3 regions of the Thalassotalea atypica genome follow, and region 2 is predicted to be linked to each of the others. Evidence: predicted binding sites of a transcription regulator. Region 2 holds the regulator's gene; each other region holds the start of a gene.
What was found. Region 2 encodes FNR, which switches genes on or off when oxygen is low (the NO sensors DNR and NnrR bind a similar motif). Its sites were predicted from a motif close to TTGATCTAGATCAA; they were not measured.
Positions count from the first base shown of each region.

Region 1: a site for FNR is predicted at 1,667-1,680, ahead of nrdG (anaerobic ribonucleoside-triphosphate reductase activating protein). Genes of this name have one in related genera too.
Region 3: a site for FNR is predicted at 2,012-2,025, ahead of napE (periplasmic nitrate reductase, NapE protein). Genes of this name have one in related genera too.

Region 1 is NZ_AP027364.1:4,182,617-4,185,905, reverse strand. It holds gene nrdD (anaerobic ribonucleoside-triphosphate reductase) at 1-1,135, opposite strand, end outside; gene nrdG (anaerobic ribonucleoside-triphosphate reductase activating protein) at 1,122-1,598, opposite strand; gene QUE03_RS18755 (hypothetical protein) at 1,795-3,183, opposite strand.
Region 2 is NZ_AP027364.1:2,661,658-2,664,946, reverse strand. It holds gene torD (molecular chaperone TorD) at 1-493, shown strand, start outside; gene uspE (universal stress protein UspE) at 649-1,575, opposite strand; gene fnr (fumarate/nitrate reduction transcriptional regulator Fnr) at 1,735-2,454, opposite strand; gene QUE03_RS12180 (sulfite exporter TauE/SafE family protein) at 2,502-3,173, opposite strand; gene ccoS (cbb3-type cytochrome oxidase assembly protein CcoS) at 3,251-3,289, opposite strand, start outside.
Region 3 is NZ_AP027364.1:3,465,923-3,469,211, reverse strand. It holds gene napA (nitrate reductase catalytic subunit NapA) at 1-986, opposite strand, end outside; gene QUE03_RS15835 (chaperone NapD) at 997-1,260, opposite strand; gene napF (ferredoxin-type protein NapF) at 1,263-1,772, opposite strand; gene napE (periplasmic nitrate reductase, NapE protein) at 1,791-1,952, opposite strand; gene QUE03_RS15820 (GNAT family N-acetyltransferase) at 2,132-3,289, shown strand, end outside.

The DNA.
Region 1 (3,289 bases), 1.5 Mb from region 2:
AAATAAAACCGGCGTCATAAACACTTAATGCGCCATTGGCCAAGTATTCTTCCATTAACTTGCGATAGGCGACTTGGTATTTTTGAATTTTTTCGATTTCAGCTTGTAAGTCACGACCGTCCTGAATCAATCGATTCATGTTGATGGTGATAACATTGATTGATCCAGTGGCTACACCACCAGCACCTAATGTGTATGAGAACGTATTATCTGATATTTCATTACGCAATCGACAACACGAAGCAAGTGAATCAGCACTTTCTGACATATAAATGAAGAATGAGCTACCTTCTGCTTTTTCTTGTGCGAGGTTTTTAGCAAACGCTAGATCTTTACATTGGCCATTTTCCGTCAGCATTGCTGCGGTAACTACGGGGAATGTCAGCACCGCTTTTTCTCGTTCTTGATTGAACCAAGTTAAGAAAAAGCTTTGCAGTGAAGAAACCGTCGACCAATTTGCTTTAGAAAAATCAGGGAAGACAAAGTTTTCGAACATGGAATCAAAATAGAACTGATCAAATAATGAGATGTTCCAAAATACACTTTGATAGCCTCTTGCGGCCGCTGGCTGATTGATCGCGTAAACTACATGCTGCAGGTGGTTTTCGATCAATTTAGTATGCGTAATTAAGTAATCATCACCATAATCTTTACGAGCAAAATAATCAAAGTAAGTTAGAAATTCTACCGATGCGACCGCTCCTGCAAATTGTGCAGAAATAGCAAAAATCAAGTTCACAAATGAACCACAAAATGACTCTATATGTTTAGGCGCTTTTGACTCTCCACCAAGCTTAGTTAAACCGTCCAATAGGAATGGATACATGCTGATAGAAGTGCAATAAGGCTTAATGCTGGTTTCGTCATGAACATAAATTTCGTGATCTTGAATTTGACGTTCATATTCTTGTGCCAACTCTTCAGAAAATACTTCACTGATTTTATTTTTGACTAAGCCACGGTTTACTTGAATGAAACAGTCCTTAAGCAACTCAGCTTCTAACGTTGCAATGTTTTTTTGGGTAACATTGGCATTGGCGTCCATCTTTGAGCCATCGGCGGCATTACTGGCTGAAAAGTATTGTTCTATGAACTGAAGTTTATTATTGATTTGTTGTTCACTAAGCTGCAGCATGTTGTACTCCCTGAGAGTTAAATAAATGATTGAGCGTCTCGCCCGTTTTTACATTCATAAAAACCTGATTTGTTGTGTCGCTGTCTAAACCACCTAATGCAGCATCCCACTTTCCGGTTTTAAGAAAATCTAAATGGTGGCTAATGGATAAGTCTATATACTTTCTGCCAGTATAAAGGCAAGTTTTAAGACCTCTAGATTGAGCTATGCAGAGTAAACTAATGAGTTGACTCGGCTGCCATTCGCCACCAAAAAAAACAACACAAGAGATCAAGTTTTGATATTTGTTTAACCAGTATTCGAAAGTCTCTTCATTTAAGAAAGTGCCGTTTTCTTTTTTCCACAGCTCTGTGCTATGGCAGCCATTACAGCCAATGTCACAGCCAGTAATGCTAAAGCACAAGCTGATTTCACCGGGCACTTCTTGAAATACGATTGAGGGCAATAGTGTGTTGAAAATCATATATGGCACTATATGTTGTGTTTGTTTTAATTTTTAACACAATATATAGATCAAGCAGGCGTGTTGAATTGATTTAGATCAAGCTAGGTTTTTGTTGGTGGGGATTTGCACAGGTCGATAATTAAGCTAGTTTTATTAGATGTAGAGCTGGCGCAGTGATCCTCTAAATCCCTGCGCCAAAATTATTTTTTACTATCTACATCTTAGTGAAGCTAATTGCTGCGTGAGTGAATAAGATGGTCGTTGGACCTTCAAAGCCGGAATCTGTCATGATGCTGAAGTATGCAATACCACGTTCATCAGTTTCAATATTTAATTGACGTTCAAGATCTACCGTATTAAATGGCTTTATCGCATAAACATTTGAATCTGGATTGCAGTCTAACAGTGACTCTTCACCAATATCCCCTAACACAAGACCTTGATTTCCTTCGCTAAAATTATTACCGATATCAAGGTTGATACGATAATGATCATCGCCTTCGATTAACATTTGTGCGGGCTTTTCAAGAGATAAGGCTGTTTTTACTGCAACTGAATGTGGTGCACCGCCAATACCAAAACATTGATTGTTAACATTAGTGGCGATTGAAAGTACAACGTCAGCAACATAAGACGCATTGGCTGCTAAACCTTTAATCGGCTTATTTAACAGCATACCCGTGTCGTCACTGCGGTTGTATGAATGAAGCAAATAACCAGCAATTGTATTTCCACTTGCATCTGCTACTTCAGTTAATGGCGCAGCAGTTAACTCCCATTCAAATTCGCGGCCAATCGGATAATCAAAAAATACCGCTTCTACTGCAGGTTGCGCTACGGAAAAGTCGACGACTTCTTCAAACTGTAACGCGTCCTTTTCTGACTCGACGAAATCAGCATTGAACTCAGTCACATAAATGCTTGTCGGTCCTTCAAAGCCAGAATCTGTTGCGAAGGTGAGCCACAACTTACCTTGTTCGTCTGAAGTGACTTCAAATGTACGATCGGCATTTGAAAATTGTTTAAGGGCATAATCAGGGCTATCAGGAGAGCAATCAACAAGTGTGCTTTCGCCAATATGGCCTAAGGACTGCCCATCTAAACCTTCTTGTACCTGATTGCCAATATCAATATTCATGCGGTAGTGATCAATCTCGTCTACATATAAATCAGGTTGTTGTTTTGATAAGCCGGTTTTTACTGTAACTGCGTGAGGAGCACCACCAATACCAAAGCATTGATCATTAACGTTCGTCGCGATTTCAAGAGAGAAACTAACATCATAGTGAGTATTAGGTTTTAGGTTGTCAATTTGTCGCGTGAGATACATTTTAGTGTCGTCACTACGGTTGTACGAATGTAAGTAATAACCTGTTTTTGCTTCGCCAGATACTAAAGTAAATGACTGATTTTCTAATGCGGTGAGCTCCCACTCGACTTCACCACCTACAGGATAATCAGCAAAACCTGATTGCCATTCTCCGTTTGTGTTTCCTAAATCGTAAGAAACTGAATTTGTATAGTCCTTATCGCTGTCATTACAAGCGGACAACGTGACAGCAATCATTATAGCTGAAACACTTTTTAACCATCTAGTTTTCATGTATTAAACCAAAATAAACTCATTTACAGGAGCTTGCATTATGCATTAAAAAAACAAGTGATCTTGTAACAGTAATGTAAGTCTTAGTCTGGTTTTAAAGGATATA
Region 2 (3,289 bases):
AATAAGTGAGATTAATACTAAATTGGCGTCGCTTAACTCTGAACAAGCAGTGCTTGAACTTGCCGCTGATTTTTGCGGCTTGTTCTTAGTCGATGGCAGAACCAGTGTGTCACCATATGCTGGGCAATATTTTAGCTCGAAGACAAATGATGCGGTTAGTAATCAACCAAGCTCGCGGAAGAAAAAAGATAGGGTTGAACTTTTTGGCGAGCTTCACCAGAGAATGATTTCGTTTTTAACGGATAATAAATTGCAAATTCATAATGACTTTCCTGAGCCAGGAGATCATATTGCGATAATTTTGGCTTATATTGGCCACCTATGTAATACAGCAGGGCGTAAGGAGCAGCTTGATTTTATAGAGCACTATCTCATGACTTGGCTCGGTGATTTTGTCAGCCAAGTGAATAAACACGATAATGGTTCGTTCTATAATGCGGTTGCAGAGTTAACGTTACAGTGGTTAAAATTTGATATTATCAACCTAAAATAATGATTAGCTCATAAAGTAAAAAATAGCTATAAGCTTTATTTGGGTGAAAAGAGACAATTATTGGCTTCCTACGACTTAGTGTGTGTATCGTATAGGAAGCCAAGAAAGAGTAAGCATTTATTGGTTAATAATTATTGCCGGTGCTAACCGCCTTTTTATTGTAATGGGGATTTATAGCCTTGCGGCTTTAAAGCTAGAACATCACAGTTGAGTCTATCAATAACATGTTCTGCTGTATTACCAATAAGTGCTGCCGAAATTCCCGTTCTGCCAATGGTGCCGAGGATGACTAATTCAGCATCAAGTTGTGTTGAAAGGCTCTCGATAATGTCTTCAGGTAGACCTTCGTTTACATAGGTGTTTTCTACTGGAATACAAAATTTCTCGGCGTGCACCTTCATAGAGTCTTTATGGTGCTGCATCATAGTGTCATTGTATTGACTTGCGTCGAATTCTGGAATTTCAATGGCAATGTTAACAGGCGTGCCAGGAAAAGAATTAACTAAATGTACATTAGACTTGATCAGTCCAGCTATGTGGATAGCTTCTTCCGTGATTTTGTCATTAAGTGATTGATGTTCTGACTCATCACTACCAGCATTGATGGCAGCAATAATATTGCCATTTTCTGGCCAACTATGGTCTTTTACCAGTAATACTGGGCAAGGACATTTACGTAGCAAATGCCAATCAGTTGGGGTAAATATAACGGATTTGAGCTTGTCGTGTTGGTGGGTACCCTTAATAACCATGTCATAGCTATCGTCTATTACTTTTTCAATGACAGCTTCAAAGGGGCGATTATGCCAAACAACTTGAGTGTTGATATTAATGTCACCAAGCTCTATGTCAGCTAAAATATCTTTGATCCACTGTGCGCGATCATCTATTACTGTTTGACGCATCGACTCGCGTTCTTCACTAGAAAGCATGGTGGTCATTTCGTATGAAAAGTCGAAGATACTTAAAAAAGCAGTTACAGAAGCATTTGTTAATTTTGCCATGTGTATAGCACGCTTCAATGCTTTTTGGTCTTCAACAGTGGGATCGATTACAACTAATATTTTTTGATACTTTTCCATGATTGCCTCTCATTACTGTTATGAGCCTGTTATAACCATGATGCAACAGGCATAAAAACAATAATTTGTTTTAAATCAACATTTAGACGCAATAAATTATTGCGTCATTAATAGCATAGTATGGAAAAATAGTGATGAAAAGTGTTGAGCAATATTAAATTAAAGCAACGCTGTACTGTACAGCTTGTCTCTATCTAAAATAGTGATCAGTTTTCCGTTAACTTCAATTAAACCCTCTTTATGAAAGCGGTTTAATAATCGGCTAATGGTTTCTACCGTCAGACCAATATAATTACCGATATCGCCGCGGGTCATGGTTAATCTAAATTCTTTAGAAGATAATCCACGTTCTTTATAACGATCACATAGTGACGCGATAAAGGTAGCTAAGCGTTGTTCGGCATTTTTTCTATTTAGCAACGACAACATATTTTGATCAGTGCGAATTTCCTGGCTCATTAAACGAAGTACTTGACGCTTTAAAGATGGCATAGAATCAGAAAGTTGATCTAGTGTATCGTATGGAATTTCACAGACCATTGCGGTTTCAAGTGCTTGAGCAAAACTTTGGTGTTCTGTGTTTGATATTGCGTCGAAACCAAGTAAATCACCTGCTAAGTGAAATCCTGTAATTTGCTCTTCGCCATTTGCGTCTATGGTATAGGTTTTAAATGTACCAGAACGGATAGCGTATAGAGAATGCAGTTCTTCACCGTCGGCGAAAATTTTCTCATTCTTACGAATAGGTCGCTTACGATCAATAATGTTATCTAATGTGTCTAGTTCTTGCTCATTTAGTGAAAACGGTAAGCATAATTCACTGATGCTACAATTTTGACAATGGATATGATTATTAGCATCACACGATTTTTGAGGCATTGGCTCTCGATTCCAATTAATTAATGCATTTGCAAGTACACATGATATTAAAACCACGCACTATAGGCAACCTGTAAGCTATAAATTCCATAACAAATTAGTGACAAACCTATGAATTGGCGAAATCTAATATCTTTGACTAACTTTCCAATTGAGAAAAAACCAAAGGACAATGTAACGAGCGCTGGCAGTGTACCTAGCCCGAAAGCAAACATGATACTTGCACCATTTAACGCGTTGCCACTTGCTAGCGACCAAGTCAATGTTGAGTAGACGAGCCCACAAGGTAGCCAGCCCCATAATGTACCTAGTAACAGTGCTTTAGAAGGAGTAGTTACAGGAATTAGCTTACGGCTAAGTGGCGATATATGTTTCCACAAATGTTTACCTAGGGTTTCAAGTTTTGACAGTATCATTGCCCATTGCCCCATGTACAGGCCAAGCAATATCAGGAATAAGGCCGCCAAAACCCGTAAAATGGTTAATGGAAAACCTAAAGAATGTATCGCTAATGAGCCAGTAAATCCGGCAATTGCGCCAATTAATGTATAAGAAAGGATCCTGCCAATATTATACGAAAAAACCAGTATAGCACTGGGTTTACGCTTGTTTTGTGGCATCGCGCTGGTCAACATGCTGGTGATACCGCCACACATGCCAATACAATGTCCGCTACCCAATAAACCAATGATAAAAGCAGAAAAAAAATCTATATTCATGTCGCGAAGTCTCTTGTAGGGCAAATGGCTTTTACATTTAACCTAAAATGGACTGATAAAATCAGTTACGATTATTCTTACTTTTTTTTGCTATCAGGGTGTTCTGATAGTTTTTC
Region 3 (3,289 bases), 800 kb from region 2:
AAGTTGATTGCTTTAGAGCCACCCGCTTTTTTGTTGTTTTTTGCTTTTTGCTCAAGCGGATGTTCAGGACGTAATCCGTAGCCAATATCGGTATTACCTAAACGGAAATTGGTGTGTTTAGAAACAAAGTCTTTGTTTACACGATCTGTTTGAATAATGTAATTCGCGATATAGTTTAATATAGCTAAATCTGTTTGCGGTGTGAAAATCATACCGTTATCAGCAAGATCAAAGCTGCGGTGCTCGTAAGTAGAAAGTACAGCTACTTTTACATGAGGGGCACTTAAACGGCGATCGGTAACACGTGTCCAAAGGATTGGGTGCATTTCAGCCATATTAGAACCCCACAGAACGATGGCATCAGCCGCTTCCATGTCGTCATAACAACCCATAGGCTCGTCAATTCCAAAGGTACGCATAAAGCCACCAACCGCAGAAGCCATACAGTGGCGTGCGTTAGGATCAATGTTGTTAGATCTAAATCCTGCTTTATACAGTTTTGCGGCAGCATAACCTTCTTGTACTGTCCACTGACCAGAGCCAAACATACCAACTGCTGTTGGGCCTGTTTTCTTCAATGCGTCTTTTGCTTTTTCAGCCATAACGTCAAAGGCTTGATCCCAACTGATTGGTGTGAAATCGCCGTCTTTGCTGTACTTACCATTTTTCATGCGCAGCAATGGAGTGGTAATTCGATCCTTGCCGTACATGATTTTCGATAAGAAATAGCCTTTTACGCAGTTAAGGCCTTTATTCACAGGTGATTTAATATCACCGTGGGTAGCTACAACTTTACCGTCCATAACACCGACGTTGACACTACAACCTGTACCACAAAAACGACAAGCGGCTTTATCCCATTTTATCTTTGTTGCATCACTGGTTGTGATTAGGTTTGAGGCTGCTGCTGGTACAGACACCCCAGCTACGGCCGCTGCGGCTGCGACCGCATTTGCTTTAATAAATTCTCGGCGATTTATAGTCATTGTACTCACCTTAGTTTGGTTCATTTTCTGTTAAAAATTGATGGTAAATGGGTGATAAACTCATGAGTTCATCGTGATGCTTAAATTCGTCTAAACGCGCAGCAATTAATTTTTGGTTATTTGCTTCAATGGTAAATACAATTTTACCCTCTTCACTTACTGCGTGTATCTCAGCGCCCTCTATAGCGATAATTTCTTGTGACAGCACTTCGCTGCTTTCTGGCCTGCCGTGTGCTACAAAACTAGCAACGTGGTACTCATGTTCTTGAGTCATAATTATTTCTCGACATTAAAGTCATATTTGATTGCACTTTGTGGACACACCTCAATACAGGCGCCACACTGGCTGCAATCATCGTTGTTTAAACTTGGACTAGGAATACTCGAATCGAGGAAATTAAATTCAATCGCTCTTGTGTCACAGGCGTCTTTACAACTTTGGCAATAAATCTGGTTTAACGCTAAGCAGCTTTTTTCAATTTTAAAATTAATTGGCCAAGGCGCACAGCTAGCAATTTCAGCGTCCGACTTAAATAAAGGTTGCTCGCACACTTCAATACATTTTTTACAATCAGTACATTCTCCTTGGCTAAAATCAACTTTTGGGTAACCTAGATCATCTTTAACAATGATATTAGTTTCACAATTATCGATGCAGGCTTTGCACTGAGTACATTGGGATAAGAAATCACGTTCACTCTTTACCCAAGGCAGACGAAGCTGAGGTTTCGAGCTTACTTTTCCTCTAAACAGTCTTCTTCGCGCTGGATTTGCAAGTTCTTCCATGTTTAACTGTCCGTCATCTTACGACGTTGGCGGGCCCATTAGGATTTGGCTTATCCAAATTGCGAATCCAAAACCGCCAACAATGATGACCGAAAGAATCGGCGCTAAAAATACGGCCAAAAATAAAAACGTATTTCGCTCATGTTTTTCTTGTTGCTCTGGAGTGTATTCTGTTTCCATTATGCTCTACCTACTTTTATTAAACGGAGATATTGTCCGTCTGTTTTAATTCTAAAATATTGATCCCGCACAAAAGTTAGGGATATTTAATAACAAAAAAAGCAAAATCAAACTTTGCTTTCAAGTTTAGTATAGAATATTGATTTTGTACGATTATTTTACATGACTGTAACATCTTAATGACGATTTATGAATTCTTAAAAAAATTGTATCTCAACCTGTTGCGTTCAAAGCATCGTAGCCTTGTAGTTTTGGACGGTGACTTATTGTGGGCGCAGCAGAACATACAAGAGTTTTTAGATAAAACAACTTTGAATTCTAGCGATAATGGTACACAAAATAGGTTGTTAACTTATAGTGAGCTTGCCACTGTTTCAGGAGACGTTAATCGAAAAACTTACACTCACCACTTAGGTACAGAAAATCAGTTTCTGTTGTTTGTCGACCCAGAACTTAACGTTGATGCTTTGGCCGCCCTTGCTGGCACAATCGCTGCCGGTGGAATTTGTTTTGTCTGGCTCAATAGCCAGGATAGCTCCTTCGTCCCTACTCATTTTTTGTCAAGGTTTTTGCAGTACATAAAACAGTCTGAGCGCAATTATTACGTGTCTGAACAAGGAAATGTGCAGCTGATAAAAACCGAAGAACATTTAAATAATGGTCGGTCTTTTAGTCAACAGATTAAGCCATCGTACGAGGTAATTAGTGAACAAACTAATGCCGTACAGTTGATCTGCAGTGCTATCAAGTCAAAGAAAAAAGACCCAGTGGTACTGACCGCCGATCGAGGACGCGGAAAGACTACTGCGTTAGCGCTTGTCTGTGCTCAACTTTTTATATCGAGTACGCGTCCAATTCAGATGGTCATTACAGCCCCTAATCGTGCTGCACTGACCATTTTTTATAGTCATCTCGAACGACAGCTCAGGTTGCTTAATCAATCATTGAATCACAATATAAACCAACATCAAGGGAAGCTCACGATTGGTAAAAATTCCATTACCTATTTACCTGTAGATCAGCTAATTAAACAATCCCCCGATATAGATATATTATTGGTAGATGAAGCGGCAGGAGTTCCAGTTTATTTGTTAAAGCGAATGTTAGAGCTTGCACCAACGTGTGTTTTTTCAAGTACCGTGCATGGATATGAAGGTGCGGGAAGAGGATTTACGCTTAAGTTTTTACCTTTACTAAAAGCTCACAAGCCTAATTTCCAATCATTGCACTTACATCAGCCGGTGCGGTGGGCAGAAAAGGACCCACTCGAGTCTTTGCTATTTGATACCTGTTTGTTGAATGCTCAATTAAGTAATATTAGCGCTGATGTTGAAGCG